2 regions of the Amycolatopsis sp. NPDC049159 genome follow, and region 1 is predicted to be linked to the other one. Evidence: riboswitches for the same ligand, from Rfam matches in the RefSeq annotation. Region 1 holds a riboswitch; the other holds the start of a gene.
The links. A riboswitch is a leader RNA that binds a small molecule or an ion and turns the genes downstream of it on or off. The one in region 1 is predicted to bind thiamine pyrophosphate.

Region 1 (7,409 bases):
CACGGTGACCGCGGTCAGCGCCACGAGCCCGTGGACGCCGTTGGCGAAGAACGTCCGCAGGTCGGCCTGGATGCCCGCACCACCGCCGGAGTCCGATCCGGCGATGGTGAGGGCGGTGGGCGGTGTCACTGCTGCACCACGGGCAGGTAGACCTTGTTGCCCTGCTCGCCGAACTCCGCCGACTTCTCCGCCATGCCGGCCTCGATGGCCTCCACAGTGGACAGGCCGTGCTCTTCGGCGTACTTGCGGACGTCCTGCGTGATCCGCATCGAGCAGAACTTCGGGCCGCACATCGAACAGAAGTGCGCGGTCTTGGCCGGCTCGGCGGGCAGCGTCTCGTCGTGGAACGAGCGTGCGGTGTCGGGGTCGAGCGAGAGGTTGAACTGGTCGTGCCAGCGGAACTCGAAGCGCGCCTTCGACAGCTCGTCGTCCCACTCCTGCGCGTACGGGTGCCCCTTGGCGAGGTCCGCGGCGTGCGCGGCGATCTTGTACGTGATCACGCCGGTCTTGACGTCGTCGCGGTTCGGCAGGCCGAGGTGCTCCTTCGGCGTGACGTAGCACAGCATCGCCGTGCCGTACCAGCCGATCTGGGCCGCGCCGATGGCCGAGGTGATGTGGTCGTACCCCGGCGCGATGTCCGTCGCGAGTGGACCGAGGGTGTAGAACGGCGCCTCGCCGCAGAGCTTCTCTTCGAGCTCCACGTTCTCCTTGATCTTGTGCATCGGCACGTGGCCGGGGCCTTCGATCATCACCTGGACGTCGTGCGAGCGCGCGATGTGCGTCAGCTCGCCGAGGGTTTCCAGCTCGGCGAACTGCGCGCGGTCGTTGGCGTCGGCGATCGAGCCCGGGCGCAGGCCGTCGCCCAGGGAGAACGTGACGTCGTACTGGCGCAGGAGTTCGCAGAGCTCCTCGAAGTGCGTGTACAAAAAGGACTCCTGGTGGTGCGCGAGGCACCACGCGGCCATGATCGAGCCGCCGCGGCTGACGATGCCGGTGACGCGCCGCGCGGTCAGCGGGATGTAGCGCAGCAGCACGCCGGCGTGCACGGTGACGTAGTCGACGCCCTGTTCGCACTGCTCGACGATCGTGTCGCGGTACACCTCCCACGACAGCTTTTCGGGCTCCCCGTTGACCTTTTCGAGCGCCTGGTAGATCGGCACGGTGCCGACCGGGACCGGCGAGTTGCGGATGATCCACTCCCGCGTCTCGTGGATCCGCTTGCCGGTGGAGAGGTCCATGATCGTGTCGGCGCCCCAGCGGGTCGCCCACACCATCTTGTCGACCTCTTCCTCGACCGACGACCAGACGGCCGAGTTGCCCATGTTGGCGTTGATCTTCACCAGGAAGTTCTTGCCGATGATCATCGGCTCGGACTCGGGGTGCTTCCGGTTGGCCGGGATCACCGCGCGGCCGCTCGCGACCTCGGCGCGCACGAACTCGGGGGAAACCCGTTCTCGCGCGGCGATGTACTCCATCTCGCGGGTGATCACGCCCTGCTTGGCCCAGCCGAGCTGGGTGTTGTGCTCACGCCCGTCGGCCCAGCCGGCACGCAGCCGGTGCAGTCCACTGTGGACGTCGATCGAGGCTTCCGGGTCCGTGTACGGGCCGGAAGTGTCGTAGACGTCGAAGTGTTCGCCGTTCGAGAGGTCGATCCGGCGCGCGGGAACGCGCAGTCCGGATTCCGTCTGGTGGAAGACTTTGTGCGAGCCGGTGATCGGACCCGTGGTGACGGAGACGTCTTTGTTTTCCAGCGTCGTCAACGACTTTCACTCCCTACGCCGGCATTACCCGGTCAGGTTCATGCGGTCGGTGACGCCTGCGAAACGCAAGTCACCCTCTCAGCCCGCCATGGCGCGAGCTCCCGCGTTGGTGTTGTGCCACCGACCATGCCACGCCGGGGCGCGATACTCAAGTCACCCGGCCAACTCGGCCGGAGTGGCGTAGACGTCGACCATGGCTCCGTTGCGCAGCACGGTGATCGGCAGTGCGGTGCCGATCACTTCCGCGAAGAGCCGGCGCTGGATGCCCTGGGCGTCCGACACCCGGGTGCGCCCGACGGTCAGCACGAGGTCGCCCGCCTTGAGGCCGGCCTGGTCCGCGGGGCCGCCGGAGACGACTTCGCGCACCCGCAGCCCGGCGCTCTGCCCGGTGCGCCCGGCGACGTCGTCCGGCAGCGGCGCGGGCACGCCGACGATGCCGAGGTACGCGCGCCGCACCCGGCCTTCGACGACGAGCGTGTCGATGATCCGCCGCGTCGTCGCGTTGATCGGCACCGCGAGCCCGAGCCCGACGCCGGCGACGGCGGTGTTGACGCCGACGACCCGGCCGGCCGAATCGGCGAGCGCGCCGCCGGAGTTGCCGGGGTTGAGCGCCGCGTCGGTCTGGATGACGTCTTCGATCACGCGGGTGGTGCGCCCCTGCCGCACCGGCAGCGCCCGGCCGAGCGCGCTGACCACCCCGGCGGTGACCGTCCCGGCGAACCCGAGCGGGTTCCCGACGGCGACGACGAGCTGCCCGACGACCAGCCGGTCGGCGTCCCCGAGCGTGGCGGCCGGCGGCGTTTCCCCGCGCGCCCGCAGGACAGCGAGATCGGACAGCGGATCGGCGCCCACGACGTCGAAGGGCACCTCGCTGCCGTCGGCGAAGGTGGCGACCCCGCGCCGGTGGTCGCTGACGACGTGGGCGTTGGTGAGCAGGTGGCCGTCCTCGGCGAAGACGACCGCGGACCCGCTCCCGCGCTCGAGCTGCACCCCGGCGACGTGCGGGGTCACGGTCTCGGCGACCGTGCTCACCGCGCGAGAGTAGGCGTCCATCGCGTCGTCCACGTCTCCACCTCGATTACACCGTTGCACCTACAACAAGTGTGCGCTTTCGAGGCCGTGAAGTCCGTTCGCTGGTCGTGAACCGCCGACCGGACCAGTGACGGTCAGTGGTTCACCGGATCGGACCACGCGCCGGTGAAGATCCGGCGGGCAGACTCCCCAAGCGCTTCTGTAACGGTGCAGAAGCGATCTTCTGTGGGGTTGATATGCGCAAACTCATGTTCGGCGCCCTCGCCGGGCTGCTGGTCACCGGGCTGATCCCGGGGATCGCGGCGGCCCAGGGGGATGCTCCCGGCGCCCCGGGCGCCCATCCCAGCTGGCTGCCCGCGAACAAGACCGGCTTCGGCACCGCTCACGACCGCTCGAGCAACGTCTGGTTCACCCTCCAGGGCGGGCAGCTGTCCGAGGTCTACTACCCGGACCTGTCGACGCCCAGCGTCCGCTCGCTGAACTTCGTCGTCACCGACGGCCGCAGCTTCGCCGACCTCGACCACGCGGCGAAGTCGCAGCAGGTCCGGCGGACCGACGACGACAGCCTGACCTACGAGCAGACCATCACCGACGACCAGCACCGCTGGCGCCTCCGCAAGACCTACGTCACCGACCCGGCCGCCACGACCGTGCTGGTGGACGTGGACTTCCAGTCGCTCACCGGGCGGCCGTACCAGCTTTACGCGATCGCCGACCCGGACCTCACCAACGACGGCTCCGACGACTCGGCCGCGCGCAAGGGCGACGTGCTCACCGCGCAGGACGCCGCGAACGCCGCCGCGCTCACCGCGAAGCCCGCGTTCACGAAGACCAGCGTCGGCTACGCGGGCAACTCCGACGGCACCACGCAGCTCACGAAGACCTTCAAGCTGAAGAGCTACGACACCGCCGCGAAGGGCAACGTCGTGCTGACCGGGCAGACGAGCGCCGACGGCCTCCGGAACCGGCACGTCACCCTCGCGCTCGGCATGGGCGCGAAGGCGCCGGACGCGCTCGGCAGCGCGCAGGCGTCGCAGCGCCGCGGTGTCCGCGACATCACGCGCGCGTACGACCGCGGCTGGGAGCAGTACCTGCGCGGGGTGAGCAAGCCGCCGTCGTCGCTGAAGACCGACGCCGAGCGCGACCTCTACAAGGCGTCGATGCTGACGCTGGCCGCGAGCGAGGACAAGCACCACCCGGGCGCCTTCATCGCGTCGCCGAGCATGCCCTGGCGGTTCGGGAACAACGACCCGGAGTGGTCGCCGTCCGGGACCTACCACCTGGTCTGGCCGCGTGACCTCTACCAGATCGCGACCGGGCTGGCCGCCGGCGGCGACCGGGGTGCCGCGAACCGCGCGGTGAGCTACATGTTCGGCACGCAGCAGCAGGCCGACGGGCACATGCCGCAGAACAGCCGGGTCGACGGCGTGCCGTACTGGACGTCGATCCAGCTCGACGAAACCGCTTTCCCGATCGTGCTGGCCCAGCAGCTCGGCCGCAACGACCTGTGGCCCGGCGTCCGGAAGGCCGCCGACTTCATCATCGGCTACGTCGGCCCGAACGGGCAGCCGGCGCCGTACACCCAGCAGGAGCGCTGGGAGGAGCAGGACGGCTGGTCCCCGTCGACCATCGCGTCGGTGATCGCCGGGCTGGTCTGCGCCGCGGATCTGGCTTCGCACAACGGAGCTCCGGCCGACGCCGCCCGCTACCTCGCCGCGGCCGACAAGTTCAAGGCCGACCTGCCGAAGCAGACGATCACCACGAACGGGCCGCTGTCGAAGGACCCGTACTTCGTCCGGCTGACCAAGGACGCCGACGCCAACGCGGGGACGACGTACAACCTCGGCAACTCGAGCGTCACGATGGACCAGCGCGCGGTCACCGACGCGGGCTTCCTCGACCTCGTCCGGCTCGGCGTCTACCGGGCCGACGACCCGGTGATCGAGAACAGCATTCGCGTCACGGACAAGGACATCGCGTTCACGACGCCCACCGGGCAGTTCTGGCACCGGTACACGAAGGACGGCTACGGCGAGCAGGCCGACGGTTCGCCGTGGGACTACACGTTCCCGGCCGGGAGCCGCACCACGTTCGGGCGGCTGTGGCCGCTGCTCGCCGGCGAGCGCGGCGAGTACGAGCTGACGCTCGGCGACCCGGCGTCGGCCGCGCGGCGGCTGCGTGACCTCGGCCGGGTGAGCAGCTCGGCGGAGACCATGCCGGAGCAGGTGTGGGACGAGAACCCGCCGTCGGGACAGACCGGGTTCCCGGTCGGCACGCCCAACGCGTCGGCGACCCCGCTGGCCTGGACGCACGCCCAGTACGTCCGGCTCGCCCAGGACGTCAAGGCGGGCTCGGTGCTGGAGACGCCGCGGGTGGTCCGCTGCCACTTCCTCGGCTGCTGAACCGGCGAAGGGCCCCTCGGAACCGAGGGGCCCTTCGCGGTCTCAGATGACGGCGCCGTCGTCCTCGGGGGTCTTCGGGGGCAGCCACTTGTTGCCCGGGACGCCCCACTTGTTGTGCTTGAGCATCTTCTTCGCCGCGCGGGCGTGCCGCCCGACCAGGCGGTCGAGGTAGATGTAGCCGTCGAGGTGGTCGGTCTCGTGCTGCAGGCAGCGCGCGAAGTAGCCGGTGCCCTCGACCTCGATCGGGTTGCCCTCGATGTCGGAGCCGGTCACCTTCGCCCACTTCGCGCGGCCCGTCGGGTACGACTCGCCGGGCGCCGAGAGGCAGCCCTCCCAGTCGTCGTCCGGGTCCGGCATGGTCTCCGGGATCTCCGACGTTTCGAGCTTCGGGTTGACGACGACGCCCTTGTGCCGCACGCCCTCGTCGTCCGGGCAGTCGTAGACGAACACCCGCAGGTCGAGGCCGATCTGGTTGGCCGCGAGACCGACGCCTTCGGCGGCGTACATCGTCTCGAACATGTCGTCGACGAGCGTGCTCAGCTTGCCGTCGAACTCGGTGATCTCCCGAGTCGGCTGGTGCAGCACGGGTTCGCCGGCGATAACGATGGGGTGGATGGTCACGACGACGCAGTTTAGTCGGACCCCTCTGGTAGACCTGCATCAGACCGTGACGCGCCGGGGTCGATGCCCACGTCGGCGGCCGCTTCCGTGGTTGAATGGCGCCCGCGGAAGAGCTAGGTCTGATTCGCCATACGCCCGATTGAGAGGGACTCGGATGGACGCCGCGGAGTCGATGGCTGAGCCGCAGCCGTCGCCGCCGAAGCCCGTGCCCGGCCTGACCGAACGCGAGGTCGAGATCCTCGCCTTCGAACGTCAGTGGTGGCGACACGCCGGGGCGAAGGAGAACGCCATCCGCGAACGCTTCGATTTGTCCGCCACGCGCTACTACCAGCTGCTCAACAAGCTGCTGGAGAAGCCGGAGGCGATCGAGGCGGACCCGATGCTGGTGAAGCGGCTGCGCAAGACGCGCGCCGCCCGGCAGCGCAAGCGAGGCGCCCGGCGACTGGGGATCGAGCTGAAATGAGTGTGTTTTCGGGTATGTCCCGGCCGATGAAGGCCGCGGGCGTCGCGTTGATCGGCGTGGCCATCGTGGCCGCCGTCGTCGGCGGGATCTCCGCGTTGAGTGGTGACGGTTCCAACGAAGCCGGGCCGAGCGGCACGTCGTCGGCGAACCCGCCGGGTACCTCGGGCGGGACGTCGGCGCCGCCGGCCACGTCGTCGACGGCCACCCCGCCGTCGACGTCGGCGAACCCCACGTCCCCGGCGCCGCCGACCACCCCGCCCGGCGGCCAGCCCACGCAGGGCCAGCCGGGGCAGGGCCAGCCGGGGCAACCGGGTGGTGACCAGCAGGCGTCCAACAAGTGGGTCACCGTCCGGGTGTTCAACAACTCGACGATCAAGGGCCTCGCCGCCCGCGCGAAGGACGACTTCGCCGGCGCGGGCTGGAACGTCACCGAGGTCAGCAACTATTCGCAGGGCGTCATCCCGGCGACCACGGCGTACTTCCGCCCGGGCACCGACGAGGAAGCGGCGGCCAAGCAGCTCGCCCAGGAGTTCGGCTTCAAGGCCGAGCCCCGCTTCGCCGGGATACAGGATGCGACGCCGGGCGTGATCGTCATCGTGACGAACAACTACGAGTCGGGCCACAAGGGCAGCTGACCCGCTCACTTTGCCACGCAAAGCGGCACTTTCATGACGAAAGTGCCGCTTTGTGGCGCAAAGTGAGCGGTCAGTCCGCGACCTGGGTTTTCGCGTAGGCCTCGAGCGCCGCGAGCTGGGCCGGGTCGAGGCTGGGCCGGACCGTCCTGCGGGCCGCGTCCAGGTGCGCCGCCGTCACTTCGCGGGCCTCCAGCGACTCGCGCATCGCGGTCAGGGCCGCTTCGCGGATCAGCGCGGCGCAGTCGGCCGCCGAGTAACCGTCCAGAGTGGACGCCACCTCGGCGAGGTCCACATCGGAGGCCAGCGGCGTGTTCTTCGAGCTGGCGGCGAGGATCGCGGCGCGGGATTCGCTGTCCGGCGGCGGGACGTAGACGCGGCGCTCCAGCCGGCCCGGCCGCAGCAGCGCCGGGTCGACCAGCTCGGGCCGGTTCGTCGCGCCCAGCACGACGACCTCGCGCATCGGCTCGACGCCGTCGAGCTCGGTGAGCAGGGCCGC
Region 2 (7,409 bases), on a different contig from region 1:
GCAGCACGGATCCGTTTCTCGTCAGCGTGCGTGAGCGTCCGCTGGTCCCGTTGTCCCTCGACCAGGAGCCATCCCGATGACCCCGTGGAACCAAGGGCGCGCCACGATCGACGCGCTCATCGCGCGCGGTTCCCTCGAACACGTCCCGGCTTCACGGGAAGCCGCGGAAGGGGAGCTCGCCAGGGCTCGTACCCACGTCGGTTCAGCGCGGCAGCTGCTGAACTCGGATCCGGAAGGCGCCTACACGCTGGCGTACGACGGCGCCCGCCGGGCTTTGGCGGCCATCCTGCAGAACCAGGGCCTGCGTGCGACGAGCCGCGGTGGCCACATCGCCGTCTACGAAGCGGTTCTCGCGCAGCTCGATCCGCCGCTGGGGCCGCTTCTGCGTCCCTTCAACCGGATGCGGGTTCGGCGCAACGAAGTCGCCTACCGTTCTTCCGAGGCACCTTCGGTGACTGCTGAAGATGTGACAGCCGACGTGGCGAAGGTCGAGGACCTCATCGGGGTCGCGGAGAAGGCGATCCCGAACATGTCCCGCTACTGATGGTGAGCCGCCCGCTCACGCGGAACGAGCGCGAGACCCTGGAAGTCCTTCTCGCGGGGGACTTCCCGGGCGCGGCCGAACTGCGGGTGCAGGCCGCCACCGCGAAGGTGAGCGGCCGCTGCGGTTGCGGGTGCCCGACCGTCGACCTCGAAGTCGATGCGGACGCGCCCACGTTCGAGGTCACCGAGCGGGTGGCGGTCGAAGCGGGTGTGCCGGGCGGCGGGCTCATCGTGTTCGTCGACGAAGGCCGGTTGTCGGCGCTCGAATACTGGACCGTCGAAGACGAGACGCCGGCTGCGTTCCCGGCGCCGGACGTGATCCGGGTGGAGTGAAAACGCCGCCGCGCCGGGATCAGAGCGGCGGCGCGGGCGAACTCAGCCGAGCAGGCCCATCAGGGCGATGGTGATCAGCACCACCGCGGGGGCGAGGGCGTTGATCCAGGCGCGCTGCGCGGAGGTGAGGGTAGCGGTGCTGTTCATGGCGTTTCCTAGGGCCGAAAACCGATGCTTCCGCCCTGCTCAGCGCGCTGATCTTGCCCTTCGTTAGCGGCTGTGATCGAACTCACCGGCATCCGGGTGACGGCGACCCTTGGCGGTGAACCAGAGCACACCGCCGGCTGCCGCCACCATCGTTGCGAATGCTGCTGTGCCGACCACGATGGCCTGGGTCATGTCCGTCTCTCCTAGCAAAAGTCGTTTACCGAGAGACGTCGAACCGGTGAAAAAGTGCACTCAGAGTAACCAGGATCACAGCGCCGAAAGCACCGAGTCGATCTCGGCCGCCAGGGAGAAGTCCTTCGCCGTCAGGCCGCCCGCCGAGTGCGTGCTGAGGCGGAACGTCAGGGTGCGCCAGCGGATGTCGATGTCCGGGTGGTGGTCGGCCGCCTCGGCGAGGACCGCCACCCGGTCCACCACCTCGATCGCCTGGGAGAACGAAGCCAGCTCCACCTCCCGGGAGATCACCGCTCCGCTACGCGTCCAGTTCGCGCCCAGTCGTCCGTCGGTCTCGGAGTCGCTCAAGATTTCCGTCATGTCTCCATGGTCGTCCGTCCTGGACTACGCTGCACGGTTGCCACGGGAGTCCGGTCAGCCGGGCTGAGAGGCGGGTCACCCCGCGACCGTTCGCACCTGACCGGATCATGCCGGCGAAGGGAGGGCTTCCTCTCCTCGTCCGGCGAAGTGCAGGAGGGGTAGATGAAACGCAGGGCTGTTCGCGCCGCGACGGCCATCGCCGTCGTCAGCGTCGTCGCCGCGGGGTGCTCGCTGTCGGACGGCGACGGTGGCACGCAGCAGACGCCCACCGTCACCCTCGTGACGCACGACTCCTTCCTGGCGCCGCAGGAGGTGCTCGACGCCTTCCAGAAGCAGTCGGGCATCAAGATTTCCGTGCTCAAGCAGGGCGACGCCGGATCGCTGACCAACAAGCTCGTGCTGACCAAGGCGAACCCGGTCGGCGACGTCGCGTACGGCGTCGACTCGACCTTCGCCTCGCGCGCGCTCTCCGAAGGCGTCTTCGAGCCTTACACCAGCCCGGAAGCCGACCGTGGGCCGCAGCGCTACGCCGTCGATCCCGAGCACCGGCTCTCCGCCGTCGACGTCGGGGACGTCTGCGTCAACGTCGACACGAACTACTTCGCCACCAAGGGGATCCCGGCGCCGTCGAGCTACGACGACCTGGCCGACCCGAAGTACAAGGACCTCCTCGTCGCCGAGGACCCGGCCACGGCGTCGCCCGGGCTCGCGTTCCTCCTCGGCACCATCGCGAAGTACGGCGAGTCCGGCTGGCAGGGCTACTGGACGAAGCTGAAGGCCAACGGCCTCAAGGTGGTCAGCGGCTGGGAAGAGGCCTACACCAAGGACTTCTCCGGCTCCGCGGGCAAGGGGCCGCGGCCGATCGTCGTCTCGTACGCGTCTTCGCCGGCCGCCGAGGTCGGCGACGACGGCAAGCCGCGCACCAAGGCGCTGCTCGACACCTGCTACCGCCAGGTCGAGTACGCCGGCGTGCTGGCCGGCGGCAAGCAGACCGAGAGCGCGCGCAAGGTCGTCGACTTCCTTTTGTCGCAGCAGTTCCAGGCGACCGTCGCGGCCAACATGTACGTCTACCCGGCGCGCCAGGGCGTCGACCTGCCCGCCGGCTGGGCGCAGGTCGCGCCGCTGCCGCAGAAGCCGCAAGCGCTGACGGCGGACCAGGTGCAGGCCGGCCGGGAGAAGTGGATCGGCGAATGGCGCACGCTCGTGCAGTCGTAGCTCCACCCCGGACCGCCCGCGGACTCGGCTTGGCGCTGCTCGGGCTGGCCCCGATCGGGTTCCTGGTGGTGTTCTTCGCCTGGCCCGTGCTGGCGATCATCGAGCGCGGGTTCGCCGAGGGCGGGCTCGACGTCGTCCTCGGCGACGCGCGGACCTGGCAGCTGGCCGCGTTCACGGTCGGCAGCGCGGCGGCGTCGACGGTCGTCGCCGTCGTGGCCGGGCTGCCGGTGGCGTTCCTGCTGGCACGCGTGCGGCTGCCCGGCGTCGGCCTGGCGCGGACGCTGGTGCTGGTGCCGTTCGTGCTGCCGACGGTCGTCGTCGGGCTCGCGTTCCGGGCGCTCTGGCCGGACGGCGGCGTGCTGTCCATCGTGCTGGCCAACGCCTTCTTCAACGTCGCGGTCGTCGCGCGCACGGTCGCCGGGCTGTGGGCGCGGCTCGATCCGCGGACGACCGACGCCGCCCGCGCGCTCGGTGCGTCCCCGTGGCGGGCCTTCCGCTCGGTGACGCTGCCCGCGCTGGCCCCGGCGGTCGCGTCCGCCGCGGCCGTGGTGTTCCTGTTCTGCGCCACCAGTTTCGGGGTCGTCCTGATCCTCGGCGGCGCGAAGTACCGGACGTTGGAAACCGAGATCTACCTGCGCACGGTCGACCTGCTGGACCTCTCGGGCGCGGCGGCGCTGTCGGTCATCCAGTTCGTGGCCGTGGTCGCCGCGCTGGTGCTCGGCGGGCTGGCCCGGCGGCGCAAGGACGGCGCCCGGATCGGCTCCGGCGGGCCGCGGCGGCCGAGAGGCGGCGAATGGTGGGGCGTCGGCGCGGCCGGCGTCGTGCTCGCCCTGCTGCTGACGCCGATCGTCGCGCTGCTCGCCGAGTCCGTGTCCACTGAGGACGGCTGGAGCCTCGCCGGGTACCGGGCACTCACGAGCACCGGCGAGAAGGGCGCGCTGCAGGTGTCCGGTTGGGACGCCGCGGTGAACTCGCTGAAGGTCGCGATCGACGCGACGCTGCTCGCGATGGCCGTCGGCGTGCTCGCGTCCGTGGTGCTGGTGGCGCTGCGGCGGTCGCCGTCGAAACCCGCGCGCGGGCTCGGGGAAACCATGGACGCCGTGCTGATGCTGCCGCTGGGCGTGTCCGCGGTGACCGTCGGCTTCGGCTACCTCGTCACGCTCGACGCGCTGCCCGGCGACCTGCGGACGTCGCCCTACCTCGTCCCGCTGGCCCAGGCGCTGGTGATCACGCCGCTGATCGTGCGGATGGTGCTGCCGGTGCTGCGCTCGGTCGACGTCCGGCTGCGGCAGGCCGCGTCGACGCTCGGCGCGAGCCCGCTGCGCGTGTGGCGCGAGATCGACCTGCCGCTGGCGCTGCGCCCGCTGGTCGCCGCCGCCGGGTTCGGCTTCGTCGTGGCGCTCGGCGAGTTCGGCGCGACCAGCTTCCTGGCCCGGCCGACGGCACCGACGCTGCCGGTGGCGATCGCGTCGCTGATGGGACGGCCGGGGGAGCTCAACAACCAGATGGCGTACGCCGCGTGCGCGCTGCTGATGCTCGTGACGGTGCTGGCGGTCGCGCTGATCGACCGGCTCGGACGCGGCCGGGTGGGAGAGTTCTGATGGCGTTGTCGGTGCGGGACCTGACCGTCCACTACGGAACGTTCGCCGCGGTGCGCGACGCCCGCCTGGACATCGCGGACGGCGAAGTGCTGGCCCTGCTCGGCCCGTCGGGGTCGGGGAAGTCGACGCTGCTGCGCGCGATCACGGGGCTCGAACCGGGCGCGCGCGGTTCGGTGAGCTGGGACGGCGAGGACCTCGGCGCGGTGCCGGTGCACAAGCGCGGCTTCGGGCTGGTGTTCCAGGACGGCCAGCTCTTCGGCCACCGCGACGTCGCCGCGAACATCGCGTTCGGCCTGCGCATGCACGGCGTGCCGCGCGCGCAGTGGGCGCCGCGGGTCGCCGAGCTGCTGGCGCTGGTCGGCCTGACCGGCTTCGAAAAGCGGCGCGTCACCGAGCTTTCCGGCGGTCAGGCCCAGCGGGTCGCGCTGGCCAGGGCGCTGGCACCGGAGCCGCGGCTGCTGCTGCTCGACGAGCCGCTGTCCGGATTGGACGCCGGGTTGCGCGAGCAGCTGGCCATCGACCTGGCGGAGCTGCTGCGACGCAGCAAGATCACCGCGCTGCTGGTCACGCACGACCAGGAGGAGGCGTTCACGCTCGCCGACCGGGTGGCGGTGCTCGACGCCGGGGAGGTCCGGCAGGAGGGCGCGGTCCGGCGCGTGTGGCGCAACCCGGCCGACGACGACGTGGCCCGCTTCCTCGGGGTGACGACGTTCGTGGACGGCGTCGCGGCGGCCGGCGTGGTGCGCACGGCGCTGGGTGACGTCGCACTGCCCGATGCGGACGACGGTCCGGTGCGGCTGGGGCTGCGGCCGCACGCGCTGCGGGTCGCGGACTCCGGCGTGGCAGGAGAAGTGTTCGCGGCGGTGCACCGCCGCGAACACTCACGCCTGGTGGTTCGCCTCGAGGAATCCACTGTGGACGCCGTCGCACCCGCGACATCGGACCTGCGCGCCGGGGACCAGGTGCACCTCGCACTGGACCCCGACGGGCTGGCGGTGGTCGGGATTCAGCCGTCGCGGGTCGAGAGGCGCGCGTAGGCCAGCGACAGCCCGATGACGATGTAGCACACCGCGCGCAGCGCGCCTTCGCCGAGCATCTGCGTGCCCATCGGGTCCTGCAGCACCTCCGCCGGTGCCATCGACCAGTTCTGCGTCAGCAGGAACGGGTGCAGCCAGTCCAAAGAGGACAGGAACCCGAGGATGGTGAACACGATGTCGGTCGCCAGGACCGACGCCACCACCAGCATCGGGTGCTCGGTCCAGCTGGAGATCGCCAGCGCGACCGCGCCGACCGCCCACAGCTGGAGCACCACCCAGCCCGCCACCAGCAGGATCCGGGCCAGCGCGCCGCCGAGCGACAACGTCGTGCCCGACAACGTGAACAGCGAATCCGTACCGTTGATGATCAGCCCGGTCACGACGCCGGTCACGCACATCGCGAGCACCGAGACGACCGACACGGTCGCGACGCCGAACGCCTTCACCGCCAGGAGCCGGCCGCGGCCGACCGGGGCGATCAGCCAGCCGCGCAGCGTTCCGTGCGCCGTCTCGCCGGCGATCGCGTCCGCGCCCGCCATGGCCGAGGCCAGCGGGAGCAGCAGTGCCAGCGACATCACGATCGCCGCGATCGGCAGGACGAACGCGTTGTTGACCGCGGACGCCAGCAGCGCGCCGCCGCCGTCGTCCGGGCCGCCGCCGCTGCCCGGCTGGTCGTCGACCAGGGTCAGGCCGATGCCGATGATCACCGGGATCAGGGCCAGCAGCCCGAGCACGGCCAACGTGCGCGGCCGCCGGAAGATCCAGCGCAGCTCCGCGGCCAGCAGCCGGGGCAGCGGCACCGTGTCGTGGCCCGTGCGGGCCGCCGGTGCGTCGAGTACCGCGGTCATTCCGCCCCCTCCGTCAGCCGGGCGAACAAGTCTTCGAGCCCGGTGCGCGCCCGCGTCGCCTCGTGGACCGCGACCCCCGCGCCCACCAGGACCTGCAGCACCCGCGGTGCTTCCGCCGCCGTCAGGTCGACGCGGACGCCGTCCGGCGTCAGCCGGGCGCCGATCCGGTTCTCCCGCAGCACTTCCACCGCCTGCTCCGCGTCCGGCGTGCGGACCAGCAGGGCCGCGTTCCCGGACTCCAGCAGCTCCGCCAGCTCACCCTGCGCGACGACGTTCCCGCTCTGCAGCACGGCGACGTGCGTGCAGGTCGCTTCGACCTCGGCCAGCAGGTGCGACGACACCAGCACGGTGACGCCCTCGGCGTGCAGCTCGGCGACGATCCTGCGGATCTCCCTGGTACCAGCGGGGTCGAGGCCGTTGGTCGGCTCGTCGAGCACGACCATCTTGCGCGGCACGAGCAACGCCGAAGCGAGCCCGAGCCGTTGCTTCATGCCGAGCGAGTAACCCTTGTACCGGCGGCGCGCTGCGACCGTCAGCCCGACGCGCTCCAGCGCGGAGTCGACGGCGGCGGGGATCCCGGCCGAAGCCAGCCGGGGTTCCGCGGCGGCGAAGCGCAGCAGGTTGTCGCGCCCGGACAGGAACGGGTGGAAGCCCGGCCCCTCGACGAGCGCGCCGACGTCGGGCAGCGCGTGCGCGGCGGCGTCCGGCATCGGGCGGCCGAGCAGCTCGACCTCGCCCTCGGTCGGCCGGACCAGGCCGAGCAGCATCCGGATGGTGGTCGTCTTGCCCGAGCCGTTCGGCCCGAGCATCCCCACGACCGCGCCCTGCGGGATGTCGAGGTCGACGTGGTCGACCGCGACCGTGCTGCCGTACACCTTGCGCAACCCGCGCGTGCGCGCGGCGAGCGGGACCGCCGGGGCGGACGCCTCCGAAGAGACGTCCGCCCCGGACTCCACAGCCGTGCTGGTCACTTCTGACCCAGCGCTTCGTAGAGAACCTGCTCCGGCACCGCACCGGCGGCGAACCGGCCGTCGTCGGTCAGGACCGCGCTGCCGACCTTCGTGGTGACGAGGTAGCCGCTGCCCCAGGCGCCGTCGACCTTCTTGGCGAACCGCTCGAGCAGTGCCTTCGGG

Region 2: another riboswitch for thiamine pyrophosphate. It lies ahead of AB0B33_RS00235 (thiamine ABC transporter substrate-binding protein); the one in region 1 lies ahead of thiC (phosphomethylpyrimidine synthase ThiC).

The regions. Positions count from the first base shown of each region.
Region 1 is NZ_JBEZDL010000022.1:176,604-184,012, reverse strand. It holds gene thiD (bifunctional hydroxymethylpyrimidine kinase/phosphomethylpyrimidine kinase) at 1-129, opposite strand, end outside; gene thiC (phosphomethylpyrimidine synthase ThiC) at 126-1,760, opposite strand; TPP riboswitch at 1,754-1,875, opposite strand; gene AB0B33_RS35785 (trypsin-like peptidase domain-containing protein) at 1,914-2,825, opposite strand; gene AB0B33_RS35780 (glycoside hydrolase family 15 protein) at 3,029-5,194, shown strand; gene AB0B33_RS35775 (peptide deformylase) at 5,237-5,815, opposite strand; gene AB0B33_RS35770 (DUF3263 domain-containing protein) at 5,970-6,278, shown strand; gene AB0B33_RS35765 (LytR C-terminal domain-containing protein) at 6,275-6,913, shown strand; gene AB0B33_RS35760 (AAA family ATPase) at 6,984-7,409, opposite strand, start outside.
Region 2 is NZ_JBEZDL010000001.1:49,435-56,843, forward strand. It holds gene AB0B33_RS00210 (ArsR family transcriptional regulator) at 1-80, shown strand, start outside; gene AB0B33_RS00215 (hypothetical protein) at 77-544, shown strand; gene AB0B33_RS00220 (hypothetical protein) at 544-876, shown strand; gene AB0B33_RS00225 (hypothetical protein) at 1,087-1,215, opposite strand; gene AB0B33_RS00230 (4a-hydroxytetrahydrobiopterin dehydratase) at 1,291-1,575, opposite strand; TPP riboswitch at 1,608-1,715, shown strand; gene AB0B33_RS00235 (thiamine ABC transporter substrate-binding protein) at 1,738-2,790, shown strand; gene AB0B33_RS00240 (iron ABC transporter permease) at 2,835-4,391, shown strand; gene AB0B33_RS00245 (ABC transporter ATP-binding protein) at 4,391-5,428, shown strand; gene AB0B33_RS00250 (ABC transporter permease subunit) at 5,398-6,276, opposite strand; gene AB0B33_RS00255 (ABC transporter ATP-binding protein) at 6,273-7,247, opposite strand; gene AB0B33_RS00260 (outer membrane lipoprotein carrier protein LolA) at 7,244-7,409, opposite strand, start outside.